2 regions of the Micromonospora sp. NPDC047730 genome follow, and region 1 is predicted to be linked to the other one. Evidence: riboswitches for the same ligand, from Rfam matches in the RefSeq annotation. Region 1 holds a riboswitch; the other holds the start of a gene.

Region 1 (7,186 bases):
CGGACGTAGCGGTGGACCGTAGCCGGGTTTGGTGCGGCTGGAGAAGACCGGCGACAGGGTCGCGTAGTCCTCGGTGGTCAATCGGGCCAGCTCGGGGCGGCTGTGGCAGGAGCGGCCGACCAGGCCGAGACGCGGCGGCGGGTACGGGCCGGCCGACGGCAGGTGCACCGCGTCCCCGTCGAGCGGGTCGAGCCCGGCGACGACCAGGGTGCCGCCCGCCTCGGCGAGGATCGAACGCAGGTCGGCGGCGATGGCGACGCGGTCGGCGCGGGGCAGGTCCTTCTCCCGCAGCACCACCCACCGCACTCCCCCGGCCACCGCCCCGGCGACCACCTCGGTCAACGGCCGCCCCGCCTGCCACCGGTCGGTCAGCAGAACGACGCCGGACGGCCCACGCGGAATCCTGGTAGGAAACGGCCCCGCCAGGGGCGCTTCCGCACCAGGATCCGCCGGAACGGGACCGGGGCGGGTCACAGGTCCGGCCGTCCGTCGTCGGGGGTGGATGCCAGGGCGTGGAAGCGACGGGCGATCCGGCCCGCCCCGTACGCGAGCCGCCCCGCCTCGACCGCGTACCGCATCGCGGTGGCCATCGCCACCGGGTCGGCGGCCCGGGTGACCGCGCTGGCCAGCAGCACCGCGTCGCAGCCCAGCTCCATCGCCAGCGCCGCGTCGGAGGCGGTGCCGATGCCGGCGTCCAGAATCACCGGCACGTCGACGCTCTGCCGGATCAGCCGGATGTGGTGCGGGTTCGACACGCCCAGCCCGGAGCCGATCGGCGCGCCCGCCGGCATCACCGCGGCGCAACCGACGTCGGCCAGCCGCCGCGCCAGAATCGGGTCGTCCGACGTGTACGGCAGCACCACGAACCCGTCCGCGACGAGTTCCTCGGCGGCGCGCAGCAGCTCCACCCCGTCGGGCAGCAGCGTGCGCTCGTCGCCGATCACCTCCAGCTTCACCCAGTCGGTGCCGAACGCCTCCCGCGCCAGGTGGGCCACCTTGACCGCCTCGCCCGCCGTGTAGCAGCCGGCGGTGTTCGGCAGCAGCCGCACCCCGCACCGGTCGAGCAGGTCCAGCAGCCCGCCGGCGGTGCCGGGGGCGGTGTCGACGCGGCGCAGGGCCAGGGTGACCAGTTCGGTGCCGGAAGCGCGGATCGCGTCCTCCAGCACGCGCAGGTTGGCCGCGCCACCGGTGCCGAGGATCAGCCGGGACGTGAGGCGCACGCCGCCCAGGTCGAGGCTCACCGCGTCACCCGCCCTGGGCGGCGCTGAGCACCTCGACCCGGTCGCCGTCGCGCAGCACGGTCGCCGGCCAGCCGGTACGCGGCACGACCTCCCCGTTGACCGCGACGGCGAGGCCGCGCCGCTGGTCGGTGACCGCGCGGACCAGGTCCGCCACGGTCGAGCCGCCGGGCAGGCTGCGCCCGGCGCCGTTCACCGTCAGTTCCACGTGTGCTCCTCCTCGGGTGCGTAGGCGCCGGACCGATCGTCGGCGGCGGCCCGGACCACCGGCCCGGCACTGCCGGCCTGCCCAGCGCCGCCGGCCTGCCCAGCGCCGCCGGCCTGCCCAGCGGTGACAGCCGGATCGGCGGTGGCGGCCGGCGCGAACCGGTCCGGGGTGAAGGGGGCGAGCAGCGGGTCCGCCGTACCGGTGACCACCAGGTCGGCGACCAGGTCGGCGGTGATGGGGGTGAGCACGATGCCGTGCCGGTGGTGCCCGGTCGCGGCGAGCACGCCCGGCCGGCCGGGCAGCGGGCCGAGGATCGGGGCGTTGTCGGGGGTGCCGGGGCGCAGGCCGGCGAGGGTCTCGACGAGGTCGTACTCGGCCAGCTCCGGCAGCAGGTCGACGGCGGCGCGGAGCAGGCGTAGCACCGCCCCGGCGGAGACGTCGGTGTCGGCGCGCTCCTCGACGGTCGCGCCCACCACCACCTCCCCGCTGTCGCGGGGCACGAGATAGACGTGCTCGCCGTCGGCGTACCCCCGGATGACGTGCCGGAAGCCCGGCGCGCCGCCGCCGGGCGCGCGGAGCCGCAGCACCTGGCCCTTCACCGGCCGCACCGGCAGCCCGGTCAGGGCCGCCGCCCCGCAGCCGGCCGCCACCACCGTGACGCGCGCGTCCACGTCGGACAGCCGGCGCACGGCGGCGGGCACCAGCGTGACGCCGGCCCGTTCGGCGGCCGTGCGCAGCGCCGGCACCAGCCGGCGCGGGTCGACTTGGTGGTCGGTGGCGGCGAGCGCGCCGCCACGCACCCGGGGCGCCAACGCCGGCTCGCGGTCCCGCAGCGCCGAGGGGCGCAGCGGCGTCACCGGCAGCCCGAGACCCTGCTGGTACGCCCACAGCCGGCGTGCCTCGGCCAGGTCGTCGGCGGTGAGCCCGACCATCAGCGTGCCCTCGGTGCGGTAGCCGACGTCCGCGCCGGTGGCGGCGGTCAGCTCGGCGGCGAAGGCCGGCCAGCGGGCGGCGGAGGCGGTCAGCAGCCCGGTCAGCTCGTGCTCGCCGAAGTACGCCTCGGCGACCGGGGCGAGCATCCCGGCGGCGACGTGCGACGCGCCGGAGCCCGGGGCGGGGTCGTGCACGGCGACCCGGAGGCCGCGCGCAGCGCAGCGCCAGGCGATCGCCAGCCCGACCGGTCCCGCCCCCACCACGGCGACGTCCGGCCGGCTCAGCACCCCAGCGCTCCCAGCAGCTCCGCCGTCGCCCGGGCCGGATCGGCCGCCCCGGACAGCGCCCCCACCACCGCTACCCCGTACGCCCCGGCGGCCAGCAGCGCGGGCGTGTTCGCGGCGGTCACCCCGCCGATCGCGACCACCGGTACGTCCACGGCGGCGGTGACGGCGCGCACCCCGGCCGGGCCGATCGGCGCCGGCAGGCCGGTCTTGGTGCTCGTGGCGTGGCAGGGGCCCACGCCCAGGTAGCTGGCCCCGGCGGCGACCGCCTCGGCGGCCGTCCCCGGCTCGCGGGCGGTGGCCCCGAGCACGGCGGTCGCGCCGAGCACCCGGCGGGCCGCCCCGACCGGCAGGTCGTCCGCGCCGACGTGCCCGCCGGCGGCGCCCACCGCCAGCGCCACGTGCAGCCGGTCGTTGACGAGGCAGGGGACGTCGTACGGCGCGCAGAGCGCGACCACCCGGCGGGCCAGGTCGTACGCCTCCCGGTCGGTGGCGTCGTCGGTGACGCGGACCTGCACGACCAGCTCGGCGCGGGCCACCGGGAGGGCGGCCCGCAGCACGGCCAGCGGATCCCGCCCGGGTCGGGTGTCGGTGATCAGATGCAGTCGCCCAAGGGACGGCACGGCAACACTCCTCCCTGCGCCGGCATTACCCGGATCAGGTTCGACGGTCGGGGGCTCTCAGCCCCCCTCTCAGCCCGGTGCACCGGGCTCCCGTGGGTCACTTGCGCGTGTCACCGTACGACGGATCGCCGGATCCGCCAAGGGCGGGACGCGGATTTCACACCGACCGTCCGAAGCCGACGATCGGGGCGGCACGTGACCGGCCCGTCACGCGATGCTGTCCGGATGCCCTCCCCCGCCCGGGTCCCGCCCCGGCTCGCCTTCCTGCCGTTCCGCGGCAGCACCGCGATCACGCAGGGGCTGCTGACCCGCGCCATGCTGCGCGGTCCGACCTGGCAACGCCTGCTCCCCGACGTGTACGTGCACCGGGACGCCCTGCGCGCAGCCGACCATCGGCTCTGGTGCGACGCGGTCGCCCTGCTCCTGCCCGCCGGTGCCGCGATCGCCGGGCCGAGCGCCGCGTACCTGTGGGGCGTCGACCTGCTGCCCCGGGACGCGCCGGTCAGCGTGCTCCTTTCTCGGCCGGCACGGCTGCGCCCGCACCCACAACTGGCCGTCACCCGCTCGGCGCTGCCGGCCAGCGACCTGACCCGCTTCGGTGGCCTACCGGTCACCACGCCGCTGCGAACGGTGTTCGACCTCGCGCGACGAGGGCCACGCGACGAGGCCCTCGTCGCCCTCGACGCCCTGCTGCACCGCCGGGTGGTAGGGCTGCCGGCCCTGCGGGCGTACGCCGAGACGCGTCCCCGCTGGCCCGGGCTGCCGCTGCTGCGCGAGGTGCTGGCGCTGGCCGAGCCGCTGAGCGAGTCCCCGATGGAGACCCGGTTGCGGCTCCTCCTGCTCGACGCCGGGCTGCCCCCACCCACGGCGCAGCACGACGTGCGCGACGCCCGGGGGCGGTTCGTCGGTCGGGTCGACCTGGCCTGGCCCGCCCTGCGCGTCGCGGTCGAGTACGACGGCGACCACCACCGCGAGCGCGCCCCCTTCCGCCAGGATGTCGCCCGGCTGAACGCGCTGCGCGCGGCCGGCTGGATCGTCCTCCGCTTCACCGCCGACGATGTGCTCCGGCACCGGACCCGGACGGTACGCCTCGTCACCGCCGCCCTGCGCGAACGCTCCGACGAGCGGAACAGCACGGCTGTCACCCACCCACGGTGACAGCCGTCCCGTTCCACCCGCGCGGGCGCACGTTCCCCCGGCCAGGTAACCAGCGCCCGCCCGGCAGGCCCACGGGACAACCGCCCCGCAGCCGGCCGAGACAGGCGCGCGGGGAAGGGTGACGGGGACGGGTGGAACACCAGGGCTGCCTCCCAGTGTCGGAGACGTGCGTGGTGTTCCACCCGTGGCAGCCCGGGCCTGGGCGGGCGCGACGGCGGACCGCCCCGGCACCGCGATGCGGTGCCGGGGCGGTGTCGACGTGGGTCAGAGGATGGCGCGGAGGGCGTCGACGTCCTCGTCGGTGGGCTGCCAGGAGCCCGCCTCCGCGTTGGAGCGCACCTGCTCGGGCGTGGTGGCGCCGGCAATCACCGAGGTCACCGCCGGCAGGGCGGCCAGCCCGCCGATGGCCACCTGGAGCATCGACAGCCCCCGCTCGTTCGCGTACGCCTCGATCGCCTCGATGGTGTCCCAGTCGGCGGCGGCAAAGCGCTGGGCGTACCGGCCGCCTCCGGCGAGGCGGCTGCCGGCGGGCGGGGCCTGGTCGCGCTTGTACTTGCCGGTCAGCAGGCCGTTGGCCAGCGGGAAGAACGGCAGCAGCCCGAGGCCGAACCGCTCGCAGGCCGGCACCACCTCGGCCTCGGCGGAGCGTTCCAGCAGGCTGTAGTGGTTCTGCGCGCTGATGAACCGGGACCGGCCGGTGGACGACGCCACCCAGTCCGCGTCGGCGATCTGCCACCCGGCGAAGTTGGAGTTGCCCAGGTAGCGCACCTTGCCGGCGCGGACCAGGTCGTCCAGCGCGGCGAGGGTCTCGTCGATCGGGGTGCCCGGGTCGGGCTCGTGCATCTGGTACAGGTCGATGTGGTCGGTGCCGAGCCGGCGCAGCGACGCCTCCACGGCGCGGGCGATGTAGCGCCGCGCGCCCCGGGCGCCGAAGTCGGGGCCGTTGAGGCCGTGCATGTCCATGCCGAACTTGGTGGCCACCACCACGTCGTCGCGGCGGCCCTTGAGCGCCTGGCCCAGCAGTTCCTCGGAGCCGCCCTGCGGCTCGCCGTAGATGTCGGCGGTGTCGAAGAAGTTGATCCCGGCGTCCAGCGCGGCGTCGACCACCGCCCGGGTCCCGTCGAGGTCGAGCTTGCGGCCGAAGTTGTTGCAGCCGATGCCGACGACGGACACCACGAGCCCGGAGTCGCCCAACCGGCGGTAGGTCATCTCAGTCACGAGATCCACCCTATGCCGGCCGGCCCGCCGCCCGGGTTCGCCTCAGCCCACGTCCCAGACCGGCTCGGGGGTCTCCACCACCTCGTTGTCACCGCGGAAGAGGACGAACCGGTCGAACGAGCGGGTGAACCAGCGGTCGTGGGTCACCGCGACCACGGTTCCCTCGAACGCCGTCAGCCCTGCCTCCAGCGCCTCCGCCGACGCCAGGTCGAGGTTGTCGGTGGGCTCGTCGAGCAGCAGCAGCGTCGCGCCGGACAACTCCAGCAGCAGCACCAGGAACCGCGCCTGCTGCCCGCCGGAGAGGGTGCCGAAGCGCTGGTCGCCCTGCCCCGCCAACTCGTACCGGGACAACGCCGCCATCGCCGCGTGCCGGTCCATGCCGGCCCGGTGGTCGTCCCCCCGCCAGAGGATCTCCACGAGGGTCTTCGCCATCAGCTCCGGCCGGTCGTGGGTCTGCGAGAAGTGCCCGGGGCGCACCCGCGCGCCGAGCCGGGCCACCCCGTCGTGCGCGACCGGCGCGAGCGCCGCCGCGCCGTCGACCGGGCCGTTGGCCGGGTCGGGGTCACTGCCGCCGCGGGCGAGCAGCCGGAGGAAGTGCGACTTCCCCGTGCCGTTGGCGCCGAGCACCGCCACCCGGTCGCCGTACCAGATCTCCAGGTCGAACGGGTAGGTCAGGCCGTCGAGCTCCAGCTGCTCGCAGACCACCGCGCGCTTGCCGGTCCGCCCGCCGGTCAGGCGCATCCGGATGTCCTGGTCCTTCGGCGGTACGGGCGGCGGCCCGGCCTCCTCGAACTTGCGCAACCGGGTCTGTGCGGCCTGGTAGCGCGAGGCCATCCCGTCGTTGTACGCGGCCTTCTGCTTGTACATCAGCATCAGCTCGCGCAGCTTCTGGTGTTCCTCGTCCCAGCGTTTGCGCAGCTCGTCGAGGCGGGCGTGCCGGGCCACGCGCGCGGAGTGCCAGCTCGCGAAGCCACCGGGGTGCACCCAGGCGCTGCCGCCCTCCACGGCGACGACCCGGTCGGCGGTGTGTGCCAGCAGCTCCCGGTCGTGCGAGACGTAGAGCACCGACTTGGCCGACTCGCGCAGCCGCCCCTCCAGCCAGCGCTTGCCCGGCACGTCGAGGAAGTTGTCCGGCTCGTCGAGGAGCAGCACCTCGTCGGGGCCGCGCAGCAGCAGTTCGAGGGCGAAGCGCTTCTGCTGGCCGCCGGAGAGGGTCCGGACGGGCCGCTCCCGGGCGCCGTCCCACGGCAGGCCGAGCACGATGGTGGCGACGGTGTCGAAGAGCACCTCGGCGTCGTACCCGCCGGCCTCGCCCCAGGCCGCGAGCGCGTCCGCGTACGCCAGCTGGGCCTTGCCGGCGGCGGTGCTGTACTTGCCGCGGACCTCGGCCGCCCGCATGGCCGCCTCGGTCTCGGCGAGCCGGCGGCCGGCGTCGCGCAGCGCCGGCGGGGCGAGCGACAGCGCCAGGTCGGCCAGTGTGGACTCGTCGCCGATCATGCCGATGAACTGGCGCATCACGCCCAG
Region 2 (7,186 bases), on a different contig from region 1:
CGCGGACACCTCGCCGGCGGCGAGGCGGGGCAGGAAGCGCTGCTTCTGCTCGGCGGTGCCGAACATCTTCAGCGGCTGCGGCACCCCGATGGACTGGTGTGCCGACAGCAGCGCACCGATCGCCGGGCTGACCGAGCCGGCCAGCATGAGCGCGCGGCAGTAGTGCAGGTTGCTCAGCCCGAGCCCGCCGTACGACCGGTCGACCTTCATGCCGAACGCGCCGAGCCGGGCCAGACCGTGGAACACGTCGTCCGGGATGGACGCGTCCCGTTCGATTGCCGCCCCGTCCACCTCGGAGGTGAGGAACTCGCGGAACCGGCCGAGGAACTCGTCGGCCCGGGCGACGTCCGCCGCGTCCGGGCGCGGCCAGGGGTCGATCAGGTCGAGTCGGAGGCGGCCGAGGAAGAGTTCCTTGCCGAAGCTGGGTCGGTCCCACGAGGACTCGCGGGCCGCCTCGGCGACCTGGCGGGCCTCCTTCTCGGAGACCTGCCCCGCCTCCTTCGGCAGCGGCCCGGCCGCGCCGGCCGTCGGCACGCCTTCGGTGTCCTTCGCCGCGGGCTGGTCGGCGCCGGATCCGTCCGGCGTGGGTCGGCTGTTCTGCGTCGTGGTCACGGCTGCCCCCTCGAACCTCGGTCCGGCTGCGTCGACGTGCTCGACAAACAGCACGCTACCCCCGGGTGTTACCCAGGGGTAGCGTTCGGTGAAGATCGAGTTTCGTCGACCCGGGTCAGTCGCCGGGTAGGTGCCGGGGGTCGTCGTCCTCGTCGTCGATGTCGTCCTCGCCCCAGTTGCGCCGGGCGAACGGCAGGAACACCCAGAAGGTGAGGAACCAGATCGCCGTGGCGCCGCTGAGCAGCAGGGCGACGCCCCGGTCCAGCACGAAGTCGGTGATCAGCAGCACCGCGCTGACCATCGAGATCAGCATGAAGGCGAGGCCGGCGCTGGCCATCCGGTGGGCGAACCGGACCAGCTCCGGCTTGCGGCCCTGCCGGAACAGCGCGCGGTGGAACGCCACCGGGGAAATGATCATCGCGGTCGCGGCGGCGGCCGCGAGCAACGAGACGATGTAGACGTCCTTCTGGAAACCGCTCGTCCTGGTGAACCCGTTGCTGAACGGCAGGGTCAGCAGGAAGGCGAAGAGGATCTGCACGCCGGTCTGCGCGACCCGCAGCTCCTGCAACAGGTCGGCGAAGTTGCGCTGCCAGCGCTGCCGCTCGGTTTCCTTGGACACGGGCTACCTCCGGTCAGACGGTACTGCCGACGGGGTTCGCCCGTCGGCAGCAACGCTGATGCCCCACCGACGGAGCCGCGAAACCGGCTCACGTCGCCCGCGCGAGCCCGGCACACGCCGGCCCGCTCCGCTCAGGAGCCGCGGCGGATCCGGCCGGCGTACCGGGCCTCCAGGGCGTTGTTGTGCTCGTCGCCGCCGGCGATGTTGGCCGACAGGTAGACCGGAGGCCGCTCCCCCGCGGCGAGCAGCCGGGCCACCACCTCGACCGTGATCTGCTGCGCCAGCAGCGCCGCCGTGATCGACGAGACCGCGCCGACCGCACCGCCGCCGGGCAGCGGCAGCGTCGCGTCGCCGTACGGGGCGCCGTTGTCGAGCACCACGTCGGCGACGTCGGCGAGCTTGCGCCCCGACGGGTGGCGCGAGGTCATCTGCCCGGAGTGCTGCGCCGAGGTGATCGCGACCAGCCCGTGCCCCTTCTCCTTGACCAGGGACGCGAACTCCACCATCGCGCCGTTGACGCCGGAGTTGGAGGCCAGCACGAAGACGTCCCCGGGGCTGACGGGGGCCAGCTCGTAGAGGCGGTGCGCCACCGACGGATCGCGTTCGAGCAGCGGCCCGAGCACGTCGGCCGGCGCGCCGCCGACCAGCACCAGGTCCCGCAGGGCGATCCGGTTGGTGGGCACCAGCCCGCCGGCCCGGCCCGCGATCTCCATCGCCAGCGCCTCCGAGTGGCCCGTGCCGAACGCGTGGACCACCCCGTCGGCGCGCACCGCGTCGGCGATCAGGTCGGCGGCCCGCCCCACCGCCTCGCGCTGGCTCGTGGCCACCCGCTGCATCGTCTCGGTCACCACGGCCAGGTAGTCCTCGGCGCTCACCGTCATGTCTCTCCTCCGTCCATGTCGTACGTCCGTCGGGAACGCCCGGCCACTCCCGGCGGGGCGAGGCCGCACCGGTCAGGCCGGGCCCAGCACCCGGGCCAGGATCGCCTCGGCCAGCGGGGCGGGCGCCTCGTCGGGGATCCAGTGGCTCACCCCGGGCAGCTCGACGAAGCGGTAGTCGGCGCTCACGTGGCCGGCGCACGCCTCGGCCGCGGTCCGGCCGATCGCGATGTCGCGGTCGCTCCACACGAAGGTGGTCGGCACCGGCACCGGCCCGGTGGCCGCCATGTCCCGCCGGGACATCGCCCGGTACCAGTTCAGCGCCGCCGTCAGCGCGCCGGGTTCGCGCATCGGGTCCGCGTACGCGGCCACCCGCTCGTCGTCGCCGACCCCGTGCAGCATCCGGCGCAGCCCGGTCGCGCCCAGCGCCAGCAGCGCCCTCTCCGCCCTGCCCGGCTTGCGGAACAGCACGATGTACGCCGAGCGCGCCTTCTGCCCCGGGTCCTCGGCCAGCGCGTGCGCCATCGCGGCGGGGTGCGGCACGGAGACCGCGGTCAGCGTCCGGACCCGCTCCGGGTGGCGGGCGGCCAGGTCCCAGGCCACCACCGCGCCCCAGTCGTGCCCCACGAGGTGCGCCGCGTCGACGCCCAGCGCGTCCAGCACGGCCACCGCGTCGGCCACCAGCTCCGGCATCCGGTACGCCTCGACCGCCTCGGGCCGCGCGCCCGGCGAGTAGCCGCGCTGGTCCGGCGCGTAGGTGCGCAGGCCGGCGGCGTGCAGCGGCGGGACGACGTCGTCCCACTCCCCGCCGTGCTGTGGAAAGCCGTGCAGCAGCAGGACGGGCGCGCCGCCCTCGGGACCGCCGACGCGTACGTCGAACGTGAGCCCCCGCGCCTCGATCCGCATGATCGCCAGCCTACCCAGGGCGGGCGGGGTCACTCGTACTGGCGTTTGGGGGTGGGCACCTGCCGCCAGGACTCCACGTCGAGGTAGGGGATCTCGGCGTCGTTGACCGGGTCCCGGGCGATCCGGTCGCTGTAGCGGCCGGTCACCTCGATCCAGGTGTCGTCGGCGAGCCCTTCGGGGGCGGCGCCGGTCAGGCCCAGCTTGACCGGCCGCCCGTCGGCCGCGCAGCAGGAGAGCACCATCCGGGCCAGGAGCGGTCGGCCGTCGGGGCCGGTGGTGACGAAACCGGTCAGCCGGACCCGTCGCCCGCCGAGCGACGCGCCCCGGTCGAACAGCGCCCGCGAGGCGTAGTCGAGCACGCTGACCTGCGCCGGATCGCCGTCGGGCAGGGGCGGGTAGTCGGACGGCTGTTGCCGAGCGGAGAGCGCGGTGCCGGCCTGCCCGGCCGCGTACGAGCCGAGGGCGGGCGGGGCGACCAGGAGCAGACCCAGCGCCGGCAGGATCAGCAACCAGCCGATCCGCGGCTCGTGGTGGCCGTGCCCGTGGTCGGCGGCCTCGTCCCGGCCGGCGCGCTCGTGCTCGCCGTCGGCGCGCTCGTGGTCCCCGCCGGCGCGCTCGTGCTCGCCGTCGGCGGTCGGGGACGCGGCGGGGCGCCGGAGGGCGGGACGCAGCTCGTACCAGAGGGTCATGACCGCGGCGACGACCAGCAGCAGGCCCGCGGCGACCAAAAAGGGGCGCAGCCCCTCCTTGACGTAGCGCAGGTAGAGGTCGGTGAGGCTGGCCCGGACCATGGCGCCCCCGAGCAGCAGCAGGACGACGGCCTGCGCCTGCCGGTTCACAGCAGCACCGCCCCGGTCGCGGCGGCAACCGCGACGGCCACCGCGAAGGTGGCCGGGGCGAACCGCAGCGCGAACCGCCGGCCGAAGACGCCGGTCTGCATCGCGATGAGCTTGAGGTCGACCATCGGCCCCACCACCAGGAAGACCAGGCGGGCGGTCAGCGAGAACTGCGACAGCGAGGCGGCCACGAAGGCGTCGGCCTCCGAGCAGAGGGAGAGCAGCACCGCGAGCACGGCCAGCGCGAGCACCGAGAGCACCGGGTCCTCGGCGAGCGTCTGCAACCATCGCTCGGGCACGACGACGTTGATGGTGGCGGCGGCCGCCGCGCCGACCACCAGGAACCCGCCGGCGTGGGTGACGTCGTGCCGGACCGCCGCCCAGAACGCCCGCCCGCGCGGGCCGTCGTCCAGCTCCGGCCGGCGCGGCAGCCGGATCCAGTCGGCCCGGCCGAGGCGCAGCCACAGCCACCCCATCACCATCGCGACGACCAGGCTCGCGACGCCGCGGCCGAGGACCATCTCCGGGTCGTCGGGGAAGGCCACCGCGGTGGCGGTGAGCACGATCGGGTTGATGGCCGGGGCGGCGAGCAGGAAGGCCAGCGCGGCGGCCGGGGTGACCCCGCGCCGGATCAGCGACCCGGCGATCGGCACGGACCCGCACTCGCAGCCGGGCAGCACCACGCCGGCCGCGCTCGCCACAGGCACCGCGAGCGCGGGGTGCCGGGGCAGCGCCCGGGCCCAGAACGACCGGGGCACGAAGACCGCGATCACGGCGGAGAGGACCACCCCGAAGACCAGGAACGGCACCGCCTGCACCATGACCGAGACGAAGACGGTGGTCCAGGTCTGCAGCCAGGGCGCGGACAGGGCCCCGGCGAGCGGCTCACGGAACACGACCAGCAGGACCAGCAGGACCGCGAGCGCCTCGACCGACCCGAACCGCCAGGCGCTCCCGCCGCCGCCCGCCGGCTCCTGCGGGGGCACGCCCGGCGCGGCCACACCGACCGACCCCGGGGCGCGCCCATCCGGCACGGAGCGGTCAACCTCGGATGTCACGTGGTTTCCTCCGCCGATTCCGCCAGTGGCCGCCCGAGCGTACCGGCCGGAACCGACGAGATCGAGCGAACTCGCTGGTGACCAGCGAAAAGATCACTTTGCCCGATGATCTTCAAAGGTGTTAGCGTCGGCGCGACAACTTCACATCCGACAGGGGAGCGCACAGCGCTGAGAGTGCGGGCACCGCCCGCAGACCCTCGAACCTGATCTGGGTAATGCCAGCGCAGGGAGTTCGGTCGACCTCCAGCCGCGCCGCCGTCCGGGCACACCGGGCGCGGCGTGCGTCTTCTCCTGGTTCGCGTTCAGGACTGGGAGCAATCATGCGAGACAACACGACCACCCGGTGGCGCACACTCGACGTCGTCATCGCCGCGGTGATCGCGGTGGCGTTCGGCGTCATCTTCTGGGCCTGGGGCCTGCTGTGGCGGGCCGTCGACCCGGCGTTCGCGTTCTTCCCGGCCGGCCAGGCGATCATGTACGGCGTCTGGCTGGTCCCGGCCGTGCTCGGCGGCCTGGTGATCCGCAAGCCCGGCGCGGCGCTCTTCTGCGAGGCGGTGGCGGCGACGGTCTCCGCGCTGCTCGGCTCGGAGTGGGGCGGCATCACCATCGTCCAGGGCCTCATCCAGGGGCTCGGCGCCGAGGTGGCCTTCGCCGCGTTCCGGTACCGCTCGTTCCGGCTGCCCACCGCGCTGCTCGCCGGGGCGCTGACCGGCCTCGGCGCGGCGCTGTTCGACTTCTTCGTCTGGAACGTCGACTACGCGCTCGGCAGCTACCGGGTCCCGTACGCCCTGCTCACCGTCGTCAGCGCCGCCGCCGTCGCCGGCGCCGGCGGCTGGGCCCTCACCCGCGCCCTGGCGGGCACCGGCGTCCTGGACCGCTTCCCCGCCGGCCGCGAACGCGCCGCCGTCTGACCCGCACCACCGGAATCGGGGTTGATCATGAGGTGGACGGCGACGTGGATCTCCGTGGGTGCCGCCAACCTCATGGTCGACGCCCGCGCGCGGGCCGGAAGGGGGACGGCGTGGGGGCGGTGACACTGCGGGGGTTCGGGTGGCGGCACGCCGGGCGCCGGGCGTGGGCCGTGCGCGGGGTGGACCTGCGCGTCGAGGCCGGCGAGCGGGTGCTGCTGCTCGGGCCGTCGGGCGCCGGCAAGAGCACCCTGCTCGCCGCGCTGGCCGGGCTGCTGCCCGAGGACTCGGGCGAACAGGAGGGCACCGTCGAGGTCGACGGGCTCGACCCCCGCAAGGGCCGGGACCGGGTCGGCATCGTCTTCCAGGACCCGGAGACCCAGCTCGTGATGGCCCGCAGCGGCGACGACGTGGCGTTCGGGCTGGAGAACCGGGGGGTCCCCGCCGGGGAGATCTGGCCCCGCGTCGACGAGGCGCTGGCCCGGGTCGGCTTCCCGTACCACCGGGACCGGCCCACCGCGGCCCTCTCCGGCGGCGAGCAGCAACGCCTCGCCCTGGCGGGGGTGCTGGCCCTGCGGCCCGGGCTGCTGCTGCTCGACGAACCGACCGCCAACCTGGACCCGACCGGCGCCGCGCTCGTCCGCGCGGCGGTGGCCGGCGCGCTGGACGCCGACACCACCCTGATCCTGGTCGAGCACCGGGTCGCCGAGGCGCTGCCGCTGGTCGACCGGGTGGTGGTGCTCGAACCGGGCGGCGGCGTCCGCGCGGACGGCACGCCCCAGGCCGTCTTCGGCGCCCACGGCGACGCGCTCGCCGCCGCGGGCGTCTGGGTGCCCGGCCGGCCCGTGCCGCCCCGCCACGCCACCGCGCCGGCCGGCGACCTGCTGCTCACCGCCGACCGGCTCGGCCTGCCGCCCCGGCTGGCCGCCGTCGACCTGGCGGTACGCGCCGGCGAGGCGCTCGCCGTGCTCGGCCCGAACGGGGCCGGGAAGTCGACCCTCGCGCTGCTGCTCGGCGGGCTGCTCAAGCCGGGAGCCGGCCGGGTCGTGGCGACGGCGGCACTGGCCGGCTCCGACGCCCGCACTCCCCCGCACCGCTGGCGCGCCCCGGCGCTGGCCCGGCGGATCGGCTCGGTCTTCCAGGACCCGGAGCACCAGTTCGTCGCCACCACCGTCTTCGACGAGCTGGCCCTCGGCCCGCGCCGCACCGGCCAGCCCGAGACGGCGGTCCGGTCCACCGTGGACGACCTGCTGTCCCGGCTGCGGTTGACGAAGCTCGCCGCGGCCAACCCGTACACCCTGTCGGGTGGGGAGGCGCGGCGACTGAGCGTGGCGACGGCCCTGGCCACCGCGCCCCGCCTGCTCGTCTG

The links. Region 1 has a riboswitch for thiamine pyrophosphate ahead of thiE (thiamine phosphate synthase). Riboswitches for the same ligand answer to the same signal wherever they lie in the genome.
Region 2: linked by a shared signal. The riboswitch ahead of ACGF5G_RS31200 (ECF transporter S component) and the one ahead of thiE (thiamine phosphate synthase) in region 1 are both predicted to bind thiamine pyrophosphate.

Annotation. Positions count from the first base shown of each region.
Region 1 covers NZ_JBIDCU010000008.1:344,502-351,687, reverse strand. Annotated here, with positions in the region: gene ACGF5G_RS20955 (thiamine phosphate synthase) at 1-402, opposite strand, end outside; gene ACGF5G_RS20950 (thiazole synthase) at 471-1,241, opposite strand; gene thiS (sulfur carrier protein ThiS) at 1,246-1,446, opposite strand; gene thiO (glycine oxidase ThiO) at 1,437-2,666, opposite strand; gene thiE (thiamine phosphate synthase) at 2,660-3,286, opposite strand; TPP riboswitch at 3,281-3,389, opposite strand; gene ACGF5G_RS20930 (DUF559 domain-containing protein) at 3,512-4,444, shown strand; gene ACGF5G_RS20925 (aldo/keto reductase) at 4,709-5,671, opposite strand; gene ACGF5G_RS20920 (ATP-binding cassette domain-containing protein) at 5,705-7,186, opposite strand, start outside.
Region 2 covers NZ_JBIDCU010000021.1:82,943-90,128, reverse strand. Annotated here, with positions in the region: gene ACGF5G_RS31230 (acyl-CoA dehydrogenase family protein) at 1-612, opposite strand, end outside; gene ACGF5G_RS31225 (DUF6328 family protein) at 728-1,231, opposite strand; gene ACGF5G_RS31220 (sugar isomerase domain-containing protein) at 1,363-2,112, opposite strand; gene ACGF5G_RS31215 (alpha/beta fold hydrolase) at 2,185-3,015, opposite strand; gene ACGF5G_RS31210 (TIGR03943 family putative permease subunit) at 3,045-3,854, opposite strand; gene ACGF5G_RS31205 (permease) at 3,851-4,852, opposite strand; TPP riboswitch at 5,052-5,157, shown strand; gene ACGF5G_RS31200 (ECF transporter S component) at 5,230-5,820, shown strand; gene ACGF5G_RS31195 (ABC transporter ATP-binding protein) at 5,931-7,186, shown strand, end outside.